2 regions of the Pseudomonas sp. RT6P73 genome follow, and region 1 is predicted to be linked to the other one. Evidence: riboswitches for the same ligand, from Rfam matches in the RefSeq annotation. Region 1 holds a riboswitch; the other holds the start of a gene.
What was found. A riboswitch is a leader RNA that binds a small molecule or an ion and turns the genes downstream of it on or off. The one in region 1 is predicted to bind cobalamin.

Region 2: linked by a shared signal. The riboswitch ahead of cobO (cob(I)yrinic acid a,c-diamide adenosyltransferase) and the one ahead of cobW (cobalamin biosynthesis protein CobW) in region 1 are both predicted to bind cobalamin.

The regions. Positions count from the first base shown of each region.
Region 1 covers NZ_JBUBUV010000002.1:2,307,115-2,312,723, forward strand. Annotated here, with positions in the region: gene cobM (precorrin-4 C(11)-methyltransferase) at 1-185, opposite strand, end outside; gene ACYZT6_RS11305 (cobalamin biosynthesis protein) at 284-697, opposite strand; gene ACYZT6_RS11310 (CbtA family protein) at 694-1,398, opposite strand; gene ACYZT6_RS11315 (CbtB domain-containing protein) at 1,410-1,601, opposite strand; cobalamin riboswitch at 1,722-1,949, opposite strand; cobalamin riboswitch at 2,203-2,416, shown strand; gene cobW (cobalamin biosynthesis protein CobW) at 2,515-3,576, shown strand; gene cobN (cobaltochelatase subunit CobN) at 3,580-5,609, shown strand, end outside.
Region 2 covers NZ_JBUBUV010000002.1:1,382,937-1,388,545, reverse strand. Annotated here, with positions in the region: gene ACYZT6_RS06850 (cobyrinate a,c-diamide synthase) at 1-1,015, opposite strand, end outside; gene cobO (cob(I)yrinic acid a,c-diamide adenosyltransferase) at 1,012-1,623, opposite strand; cobalamin riboswitch at 1,705-1,937, opposite strand; gene ACYZT6_RS06840 (hypothetical protein) at 2,093-2,677, shown strand; gene ACYZT6_RS06835 (PQQ-dependent sugar dehydrogenase) at 2,745-4,058, shown strand; gene ACYZT6_RS06830 (class I SAM-dependent methyltransferase) at 4,177-4,830, opposite strand; gene ACYZT6_RS06825 (C40 family peptidase) at 4,846-5,382, opposite strand; gene ACYZT6_RS06820 (C40 family peptidase) at 5,604-5,609, opposite strand, start outside.

The DNA.
Region 1 (5,609 bases):
ATGATCTGCTCCAGGTGCAATTCGGCGCTGTTGACCACCTGTTCGGCGCAATGGCCTTCCAGTACGGCGGCGGGCACTAAAGAGCCGGCATAGATGATTACCGGGCAACTGCGAATCAGCCGTTGGCCTTTGACGGTGATCAGTTCCGGGTCGCCGGGACCTGCGCCAATGAAGTAGACGGTCATCGTCCATTCCTTTGAAAAAAGAGTCTGTCAGAAAAAGGGCTTGGGCAAGGCTTCAGATGAAGATTGCTCATGATCGAAGGCAGGGAATATCCGGGATCTTACGCAACGCAGGCCAATGCCAGAGTGGCCTGGGCATATTTTTGTCGCGAGATCAGTAGTTTTGCCGGTGCCTGGGCCAACTGTTCGACCAGGGCCAGGGCAGCACTTTCCGCCACGCCGTAGCAGCCGGTGCGTTCGAACGCGATGTCTGAATGATGGCTGAGTTGCGGTTTGTAACCTTGCAGTTGCTCGCTGCTGAAATACATCAGCGGCAATGCGAGTTGCGCGGCCAACTCGATCAGGCCAGGTTCATCACGCTTCAGGTCGATGCTGGCCAGGGCGTTGATCTGGTGAAGTTCGATTTTATGCGCCTGTAATGCCTGATCGAGCAACGCCCGCAGCGTACTGGCGGGGCAGCCGCGCTGGCAGCCCAGGCCGACGACTAAAGTCGGCGCTGTGCCGGTATCAATCATGCGTGGTATTGGCCATCGCTTTTGCGGCGGAACAACCAGGCGCTGATCAGGCCCAGGGCCAGCCAGAACGCGACGTTGGTCAGCTGCGAAGCGATTTTGAACTGTGTTTCCAGGGCTTCCGGAGCCAGCATCGAGTGCACTTCCGGTTGCGGTGCGCCGATCACATGCGGAACGGCGAGAATCGCCACGCCGAGGATCTTCATCAGCCAGTGACGGCTGAACACGATCAGCGCGATGCCGACAGCCGTGGAGGCGGCCGTGCCGATCCACCAGAGTTGCCGTTGCGCCAGATCTGCCGCCGCAGTGCCCGGCAGTTCAGGCGGCAAGCCGAGGGTTGGCGCCAACACGAAGGTCGCGTAACCGGCCAGGCCCCAAAGCAAGCCCTGCGAGGTTTTGGTCGGTGCACGCAGGGTGTAGAGACCGGCGAGCATCAGGGCAAAACCAACGGCAACGACGAGGTTGCCGCCCGTGGTCGACAGCACGCGCTGCCAGCCGTCTTCCGGTTCCCAGGCTTCGGCGTCGTGAGTGTGAGCGGCGACACCGGCGGCGTGTTCGTGAACTTCAACCGCGGCCGGCTCGGATTTTTCGTAGGTTTCGGCCTGCAAAATCAGCGGAGACACCCAGAAGCTTTGCAGCAGGGTCAGCAACAGGGCAGCCAGCAGCCCGGTGAAACCTGCGGTTTGCGCAATACGCTTGATCATGTCGGCAGGTCTCAATGGCACGGGAAGGCGGAGCTGTGACGGGTATCGTGCGCAGCGTTGTGGACCGCTTCGATGTGCGAGAAGCCGGCAAAATACACAAGGCACGCGCCAAGGATCGATGCGCAAACGGCAGCGGTCAGGCGTTGAGTCAGGGTCGTGGTGGTGCTGGCCGTTGTGTGGCGAGTGCTGCTGATGATCGACATGGCGCTTCCCTCTGGTCTGTCAGCGGGTGAATAGAGCGCATGGAAGACCCCTGCGAGTCGGACACGCAAAGGTTCAAACAGCGCCCGCCCACCGCGGGTTTGTCATTCAGTGATCGTAGTGGTCACTTTGTGTTGCGGGCCGGTCTCCGGGCTCACGAGGGGCCAAGGCTTGCGCCTGAACCTGCAAGCATCACCTTCCCATGCCGAACTGCTGGCACAGTGGATTTGACGCTTCGCTCGCTTACCGTTGCGGGGGCAGCACCGGACTGACATGGCCTTGAGTAAAGCACATGATTCACCGGTTTCCCGTTTCACCCTGTGAAGGGCACCCGTAACAAGGCGTGTAGGAGAGCATGGGCGGGGGTTTGGCGTCAATTGGCAGGGGTTCTCATCTTGGAATTGAGTCGAGAACCTGTGGCGAGGGGATTTATCTGTGGCGAGGGGGCTTGCCCCCGTTGGGTTGCGAAGCGACCCCCTGCATTCTTTCAGGCATAGCCCGCAAGCAGGTTTTGCGACGGCTTCGCCGCCGAACGGGGGCAAGCCCCCTCGCCACAGGGAATCACGAGTGCCTCACGGACATTGACCCGCCCCGACGCGATGCGTAGCCTTGCGCTTTCGAGGTTCTTCGGCATTTGCCGAAGCTAAGAAGGGAACGCGGTCGATGCCGCGGCTGCCCCCGCAACTGTGAACGGTGATGTTCGCTGCCACGCCACTGCAAGCCCTGTCCAACGGGTTCGCGGGAAGGCGCAGCGAATGCCAGGCCAACTGCCCGGCACACCGTCAGCCAGGAGACCTGCCTCGACACAGATTCTCACTACAACCGGGCGGGGTGATCCGGTGGCGAACTCTTCCGCGCGCGTCCGTCGCTGCGATTGTCGTCCCGTATGCCCGCCACCTAGCCAAAGGGCATCCGATGAAAACACTGGCCAAACTCCCCGTCACCATCGTTACCGGCTTCCTCGGCTCGGGCAAAACCACCCTGCTGCGGCACATGCTCGACAACGCTCAGGGCCGCCGCATCGCGGTGATCGTCAACGAGTTTGGCGAGCTGGGCATCGACGGCGAAATCCTCAAACAGTGCTCCATCGGTTGCACTGAAGAAGAAGCCAACGGCCGCGTCTATGAACTGGCCAACGGCTGCCTGTGCTGCACCGTCCAGGAAGAATTCTTCCCGGTGATGCGCGAACTTGTCGCCCGTCGCGGCGACCTCGACCACATCCTCATCGAAACCTCCGGCCTGGCGCTGCCAAAACCACTGGTTCAAGCCTTCCAGTGGCCGGAAATCCGCAGCGCCTGCACCGTTGACGCGGTCATCACCGTGGTCGACAGCCCAGCGGTCGCCGCTGGCACCTTCGCCGCGTTCCCGGACCAGGTCGATGCCCAGCGCAAACTCGACCCGAACCTGGACCACGAATCGCCGTTGCACGAGCTGTTCGCCGACCAACTGGCCAGCGCCGACCTAGTGATCCTCAACAAGGCCGATCTGATCAGCCCTGAAGACCTGGCCCGCGTACGCCTGGAAGTCGCTGAAGAGCTGCCGCCGGCAGTAAAAGTCATCGAAGCCAGCAGCGGTCGTGTGCCACTGGACGTGCTGATCGGCCTCGGTGCCGGTTCCGAAGAACACATCGACAGCCGTCACAGCCATCACGATCACCACCACGAAGGTGAGGACGATCACGATCACGACGCTTTCGATTCGATCTCCATCGAGCTGCCGCAAGCTGACGAAAGCCTGCTGCTGGACGCGCTGACCCAATTGGTGGTTCAGCACGGCATCCTGCGGGTCAAAGGTTTCGCGGCGATCCCGAACAAACCGATGCGCCTGCTGATCCAGGGCGTGGGCACGCGTTTCGACAAGCATTTCGACCGTCAGTGGGGCGCCGACGAAGCGCGCGCCACGCGCCTGGTATTGATCGGCCAGGAACTGGACGGAATTCTAATCGAAGCGCAATTGCGCGCCGCGCTCAGCGCTTAAGCCATGCACCTGCTCAGGACCCAGCCCGGCGGTTTCGTGTCGGATGACAACATTGCCGACCTTGGACAAACCCCCGCCGAGCTGGTGATCCTGTGCAGCGGCGACTCAAGCCTGGCGCTGCTCGCCGAAGCGGCGCAGCAGTTGCCGGATGATTACCCCAGCGTGCGGCTGGCCAACCCGATGCAGGTGCAGAATCATGCGTCGGTCGACCTGTATGTCGACGAAGTGCTGCGCCACGCCAAGGTAATTCTGATTTCGCTGCACGGCGGCATTGCCTATTGGCGTTACGGTGTCGAGCGTCTGGTGGAACTGTCCCAACGCGGCGTGCAGCTGATTCTGGTGCCCGGCGATGATCGCCCGGACCCGGAACTCAGCGACCTCAGCACCGTGTCTGCCGGCGACCGCGACCGCCTCTGGCAGTTTTTGCGTCAGGGTGGCATGGCCAATGCCCTGGATTTTTTCCGTTGCCTGGCCAATCGCTGGCTGGATCGCGATTACGTGTGGGCCGAGCCGCAAACCCTGCCGCGCACGGCGATTTACCACCCGCACAAAAGCCCCGCAGATCTTCACGATTGGCAAGCCGACTGGCAGGCCGGTCAACCGGTGGCGGCCGTGCTGTTTTACCGCTCGCACTTGCAGGCGGCGAACACCGCATTCATCGATGTTTTCTGCCAGCGTTTGCAGGCAGCGGGCTTGAATCCGTTGCCGATTGCGCTGGCCAGTTTGAAAGAGCCCGGCTGCCTGACGGTGGTCGAGGACCTGCTGGATGAAGTCGAGGCGGGGGTGATTCTCAACACTACCGGCTTTGCCCAATCCAGCCCCGAAGCGCCGCATCTACGACCGTTTCGCCGCAACATCCCAGTAATCCAGGCGATCTGCGCCCAGGACAACGAGCCGGGCTGGCGTGCCAGTGAACAGGGCCTCGGCCCGCGTGATCTGGCGATGCACATCGCCTTGCCGGAACTGGACGGCCGGATCATCAGCCGGCCGATCAGCTTCAAGGACCTGGCGTGGCGCAGCGAGCGCAGTCAGTCGGACGTGGTGTGCTATCGGGCGCAACCGGAACGCATGGATTTCGTCGCCGAACTGGCGCGGCGCTGGATCGATCTGGCCCGGGTGCCAAATCGCGAAAAACGCATCGCGCTGATCCTCGCCAACTACCCGACCCGCGACGGACGGATCGGCAATGGCGTTGGCCTCGACACCCCGGCCGCCGCGCTGAACATCCTGCGTGCGCTGCACACCGAAGGTTATCCGCTGCCCGCCGAATTGCCGGAGAGCGGCACTGCGTTGATCCAGCAATTGCTCGGCGGCGTCAGCAACGACCTCGACACCATCGACCAGCGTCCCTGCCAGCAAAGCCTGGCGATGGACGACTATCGGGCGATGTTCAACACATTGCCCGAGGCCAATCAGCAAGCCGTGCTGGAGCGCTGGGGCACGCCCGACAGCGATCCGATGTGCCGTGACGGACGCATGATGATCGCCGGGCTGCGTTTTGGCCTGACCTTTGTCGGCATTCAACCGGCGCGGGGTTATCAGGTTGATCCGAGCGCGGTGTATCACGACCCGGATCTGGTGCCGCCCCACGGTTATCTGGCGTTCTACTTCTGGCTGCGCAATACCTATGGCGCTCACGGCGTGATCCACGTCGGCAAGCACGGCAACCTCGAATGGTTGCCGGGCAAAGGTGTCGGGCTGTCGGAAAACTGCTGGCCGGACGCGCTGCTCGGGCCGCTGCCGAATATCTATCCATTTATCGTCAACGACCCGGGCGAGGGCGCCCAGGCCAAGCGCCGCACCCAGGCGGTGATCATCGATCACCTGATGCCGCCGCTGACCCGCGCCGAAACCTACGGCCCGCTGCGCAACCTTGAGTTGCTGGCCGACGAGTATTACGAAGCACAATTGCTCGATCCGCGCCGCGCCCGGGAGTTGCAGCGCGACATTCTGCAACTGGTGCGCGAGACGCACATCGACCGTGAGCTGCAACTGGACGAAAAGCTCAACAGCGATGCCGATGCGGCGATCTG
Region 2 (5,609 bases), 920 kb from region 1:
GAATGCCTTCGACGTCGGTCAACGAATCAAGCAGGTACAACATCCCGCCACACTCGGCCAACAACGGTTTGCCGTCGGCATGATGGGCGCGGATCGCAATGAGCATCGAGGTGTTCTGTGACAGCGCCACGTGGTGCAGCTCCGGATAACCGCCCGGGAGATAAAGGCTGTCCGCCTCTGGCAAATCAGCATCGCGGATTGGCGAGAAAAACAGCAGTTCGGCGCCCATGGCCCGCAGCAAATCCAGGCTCGCACCGTAGGTGAAAGCGAACGCCTCATCACGGGCCACTGCGATTCGCACGCCGGCCAGCAAAGGCTCTGCGACGATCATTTCAGGCGCCGCGAATTCCACGGGCGGCGGCAGCGCCACATCGCAACTGCTGGCCAGCGATTCGGCCGCTGCATCGAGGCGCAGATCGAGATCGTTCAACTCGCTGGCCTGGACCAGACCGAGATGGCGACTCGGCAGTTCAATCCCGGTCTCGCGCGACAACGCGCCGTACCAGCGCAAGCCTTCGGTCAGGCTGCCTTCGAGCAACTGCGCGTGCCGCAACGTGCCCACACGGTTGGCCAACACACCGGCAAACGGCAAGTCCGGCTGATACTTCGCCAACCCCAACGCCAGCGCACCAAAAGTCTGCGCCATCGCCGTACCGTCGATCACACCGAGCACCGGCACACCGAAGTGCCGCGCCAGGTCAGCGCTGGACGGCGTGCCGTCGAACAGCCCCATGACGCCTTCGATGAGAATCAGGTCGGCTTCACCGGCGGCTTCCCACAACAGACGACGACTTTCCTGCTCGCCGACCATCCACATGTCCAGTTGATACACCGGCGCACCGCTGGCGCGCTCGAGAATCATCGGGTCGAGAAAGTCCGGGCCGCACTTGAATACGCGAACCTTGCGCCCCTGATTGCGATGCAAACGGGCAAGCGCGGCGGTGACGGTGGTCTTGCCCTGACCGGAGGCCGGCGCGGCGATCAATACCGCCGGGCAATGACGTGGTTGACTCACAACTCGACGCCTTTTTGCGCTTTGATCCCGGCCTGGAACGCGTGCTTGATCACGCCCATTTCGGTGACCGTATCGGCCAGCTCGATCATCTCCGGCTTGGCGCCGCGACCGGTGACCACCACGTGTTGCATCGGCGGACGCGCCTGCAAGTCAGTGAGCACTTGATCGAGGTCGAGGTAACCGTGCTTGAGGGCGATGTTCAGTTCATCGAGCACCACCAGACCGATCGACGGATCGCGCAGCAGTTCGCGGGACACTTCCCAAGCAGCTTCGGCGGCGGCGATGTCACGCTGGCGGTCCTGGGTTTCCCAGGTGAAGCCCTCGCCCATCACATGAAAGCGTACTTGCTCAGGGAAGCGGCGGAAGAACAACTCTTCACCCGTGCTGTTGCGCCCCTTGATGAACTGCACCACGCCGCACTGCATGCCGTGGCCCATGGACCGGGCAAGCATGCCGAAGGCCGAGCTGCTCTTGCCTTTGCCGTTGCCGGTCAGTACCAGCAGCAGGCCGCACTCATTCGGCGAGTTGGCGATGCGTTCGTCGATCACGGCTTTTTTGCGCTGCATGCGCGCCAGATGGCGTTCGTCACGATCAGGGGAATCAGTCATGGGGGAGCTCTCCGTTGAGGCTGGATAACGGCGGGCAGGCACAAGAATAGACGGCAAGAAGCCTGGCATCGCCCACCGTGATGCCGTTGGATGAATCAGGCCGGTCTCCGGGCTCATGAGCGGCTTGCGCCGGACTGCGCGCCTTCCCATGTCGACGTAGACACAGTGGCTCAAGGCGCAATCTTTACTCATTTACCGTTGCGGGGGCAGCGCCGGGATCGTGACGTTTCGTCGCGTGAAGATAGTCACTCACCGGCTTCCCTGTTTCACTCTGTCGACCTTCGCCACAGAGCACCTGAAACAAGCCGCGAAGGTTAGAGGGTTGGGGGTGGAGCGTCAATTGAAGACAAAGCGCGGGCGAGCGATATACTGCCGCCGGTCAATTTACTGACCCCCAACTTGCACCACACTGTCAGCAGTGATATCAAAGCGCCACAACCCAACATCACAATTACAAAGGGTGAGCAACATGCAAGGCATGATCATCAGCAATCCGAAGCTGGAATTCCTGCGACCGGTGCTGGAACGCTGGTTTGACTGTATCGACCGCTACAATGCGGTGCGCGGCGATAACGACACGCCTTACTGGTACGACGAAAAAGCCAACATCGGCTTACTCTCCGCCGCGGCCTGGATGGCGGAAATGGTCACGCTGCAACAAACCACCACGCGCAAGCAAAACGAAGAAGGCGAACGCAACGGCCGCGCCGATCTGTTTATCGCCTCCGCCGAAGAACGCGCCTACCTTCAGACCACTCAACGCTGGCCGCGGGTCAATAGCCTGAACCTGACTCAGGCGCTGCAAGACATCACCAGCGCTGCCAAACGCATCAGCTACGCCAGCGACCTGAAACTCGGCTGCCTGTTCGTTGCGCCACAAAAGGCCCAACAGAGCGCGACGCCGGAAGAACTTCAGGACATGGTCGACGACCTGCAAAAGGAACACAGCTGCGCCGTGGCCTGGTATTTCCCGTACGCCTATCGCAAGTTGCGCAACGAAGCCGGCAACTACCACCCCGGCATCGCCGTGCTGTTCAAGGAAGCCCGCGGCTGACCGGTTGAACCATCGCGCGTCAAATCTTCTCTATGATTAAGTCAATGCATTCATAGGGAAGATCCGCATGCGCAAGCCCCAGCTCGTTCTCCTCATCGCGCTCGCCGGAGGGCTCGCCGCCTGTGGTGAAACCTCCAGCTTGCAAGTCTCCGACGGCACCGGCCCGTCACCCAAGCTGCCAGAACCCAACAAAACCCTGATCCCGACGGTGAATATCGCCCCGGCGATCGGCTGGCCGGAGGGCGCGAAACCCACCCCTGCGGCGGGCACTCAAGTGGCGGCATTTGCCGAAGGGCTCGATCACCCGCGCTGGCTGTATGTGCTGCCCAACGGCGATGTATTGGTGGCCGAAACCAACGCGCCACCGAAACCCGATGACGGCAAAGGCGTTAAAGGCTGGGTCATGAAGAAAGTCATGGGGCGTGCCGGCGCCGGCGTCCCCAGCCCGAATCGCATCACGCTGCTGCGGGACAAGGACCACGACGGCATCGCCGAAACCCGCACGGTGTTCCTGGAAAACCTCAATTCGCCCTTCGGCATGACGCTGGTCGGCAATGACCTGTACGTAGCCGACACTGATCGCTTGCTGCGCTTTCACTATGAAAATGGCGACACGGCGATCAAGTCGCCGCCGAGCAAGGTGGTCGATTTGCCGGGTGGCACGCTGAATCACCACTGGACCAAAAACGTCATTGCCAGCAAGGACGGGAGCAAGCTTTACGTCACGGTAGGCTCCAACAGCAACGTCGGCGAAAACGGCCTGGATCAGGAAGAAGGTCGCGCGGCGATCTGGGAAGTGGATCGCGCCACCGGCAATCACCGGATCTTCGCCTCGGGGATTCGCAATCCAAACGGTCTGGCCTGGGAACCTCAGACCGGCGCCCTGTGGACGGCGGTCAATGAGCGGGACGAAATCGGCAGCGATCTGGTGCCGGACTACATCACCTCAGTGAAGGACGGCGGATTTTACGGCTGGCCCTTCAGCTATTACGGCCAGCACGTCGATATTCGCGTCGAGCCGCAAAATCCGGACCTGGTGGCCAAGGCCATTGCGCCGGACTACGCAGTTGGCCCGCATACCGCGTCGCTGGGCCTGTCGTTTGCCGAGGGCAACACACTGCCAGCGCAATTCAAGGAAGGTGCCTTCATCGGCCAGCACGGCTCGTGGAACCGAAAGCCGCACAGTGGTTATAAAGTGATTTTCGTCCCGTTCAGCGCAGGCAAGCCGACCGGGCAACCGGTTGATGTGCTCACAGGTTTCCTCAATGCGGATGAGAAAGCCATGGGCCGGCCTGTGGGCGTGGTGATTGATCAGCAGGGAGGTTTGCTGGTGGCCGATGATGTGGGGAACAAGGTGTGGCGGGTGTCGACCGCGAAGTAACTGCAACAGCCCCCCTTGTAGGAGCGAGGCTTGCCCGCGAAGGCTCTAGGTCAGGCAACATCAATGTTGGATGTGCCGACGCCTTCGCGGGCAAGCCTCGCTCCTACAAGGGGGGCGTTTAGCGTTTGCGGCACAGAGTTAAACCATCTCCTAGCGGCAACAACGACAAATCCACCCGCGAGTCATCCTTCAAGGCGCGATTGAGCGCCTGGATGGCTCGGGTGTCTGCGCTTTCGGGATTGCGCTCAAGCACCCGCCCGCTCCACAGCGTGTTATCGAACACCGCCAGTCCGCCGACGCGCAGCAGACGCAGTGCATGCTCCAGATAGCCCGGGTAGTTGGACTTGTCGGCATCAATGAAGATCAGGTCGAATTGCCCCGGCTGATCCAGCTGAGCCAGGGTTTCCAGCGCAGGCGCCAGACGCAGATCGATGCGATTGGCGAGGCCCGCCTCCTGCCAGTAACGGTGTGCGATAGCGTTGTAGTCACCGGGGATATCACAGCAGATCAGCGAACCGTCCTCCGGCAACGCAGCAGCCATGCACAAGGCGCTGTAACCGGTGAACGTGCCGACTTCCAGCAAGCGTTTTGCGCCAGTGAGTTTGACCAATAACGCGAGGAACTGCCCCTGCTCCGGCGCCACCTGCCAGCGAGCCATGGGCAGCGCCTGGGTTTCGTCGCGCAAGCGCTTGAGCAGCGGCGTTTCCCTCAGGGAAACGTCGAGCAGGTATTGATACAGGGAATCGTCGAGATTAAGTGTGCGGGCGGTCATGACGACCTCTGCGAACTAGGGATTACGCGCCAAGTGCTCTGGCTGCAGAACACGCTTGGCGCTCAGATAAGCCTTCTGCCAGTAAGCCTTGGACAAGCTGTCGAGCTTCACCGTGCCGCCAGTGGCTGGCGCGTGGACGAAGCGGCCTTCGCCGACGTAGATCCCGGCATGGCTGACCTGGGAGCCGCCATTGGTGGCGAAGAAGATCAAGTCACCGGTCTGCAGGCCTTCCTTGCCGACGCTGGCCGCTTGCATGCTGATCATTTCGCGGGTGGTACGCGGCAGGGAAATACCGGTGACATCACGGTAGACGTAACCGATCAGGCCGCTGCAATCAAAGCCCGAATCCGGCGTGTTACCGCCCCAACGATACGGCGTACCAACCAGGCCGAGCGCGCGGAACAGCACGTCTTCTGCCTCGGGGGAAAAGGGTTGCGGGTTACCGAAAACAATGGGGGCGCGAACCACCGGCGCGGGGGGCGGTGTGCGACTGGCGCAAGCGCTAAGCAGGGCTGCGAAGAGCATGATGGTGAGGCGGGCCGACATCGTCATTTGCAGAACATCCTGATCTGGCTGCGGCTTTTTCTGCCGGGAAGACAGAAAAGAAAACCGCCTGCGCAGGACGCAGGCGGTTTGCCATCAATAATAGATCTGGATTCTAGCGGCTATCGGCCAAACTTCAAGTAAGACTTTAAGTTCGCCTTACAAACTGTCCGCCTACTACGTTGCGCGGAGGCGTTTTGTCGCCACTGACGTGGCGACAGGCTGAAGATTTACTT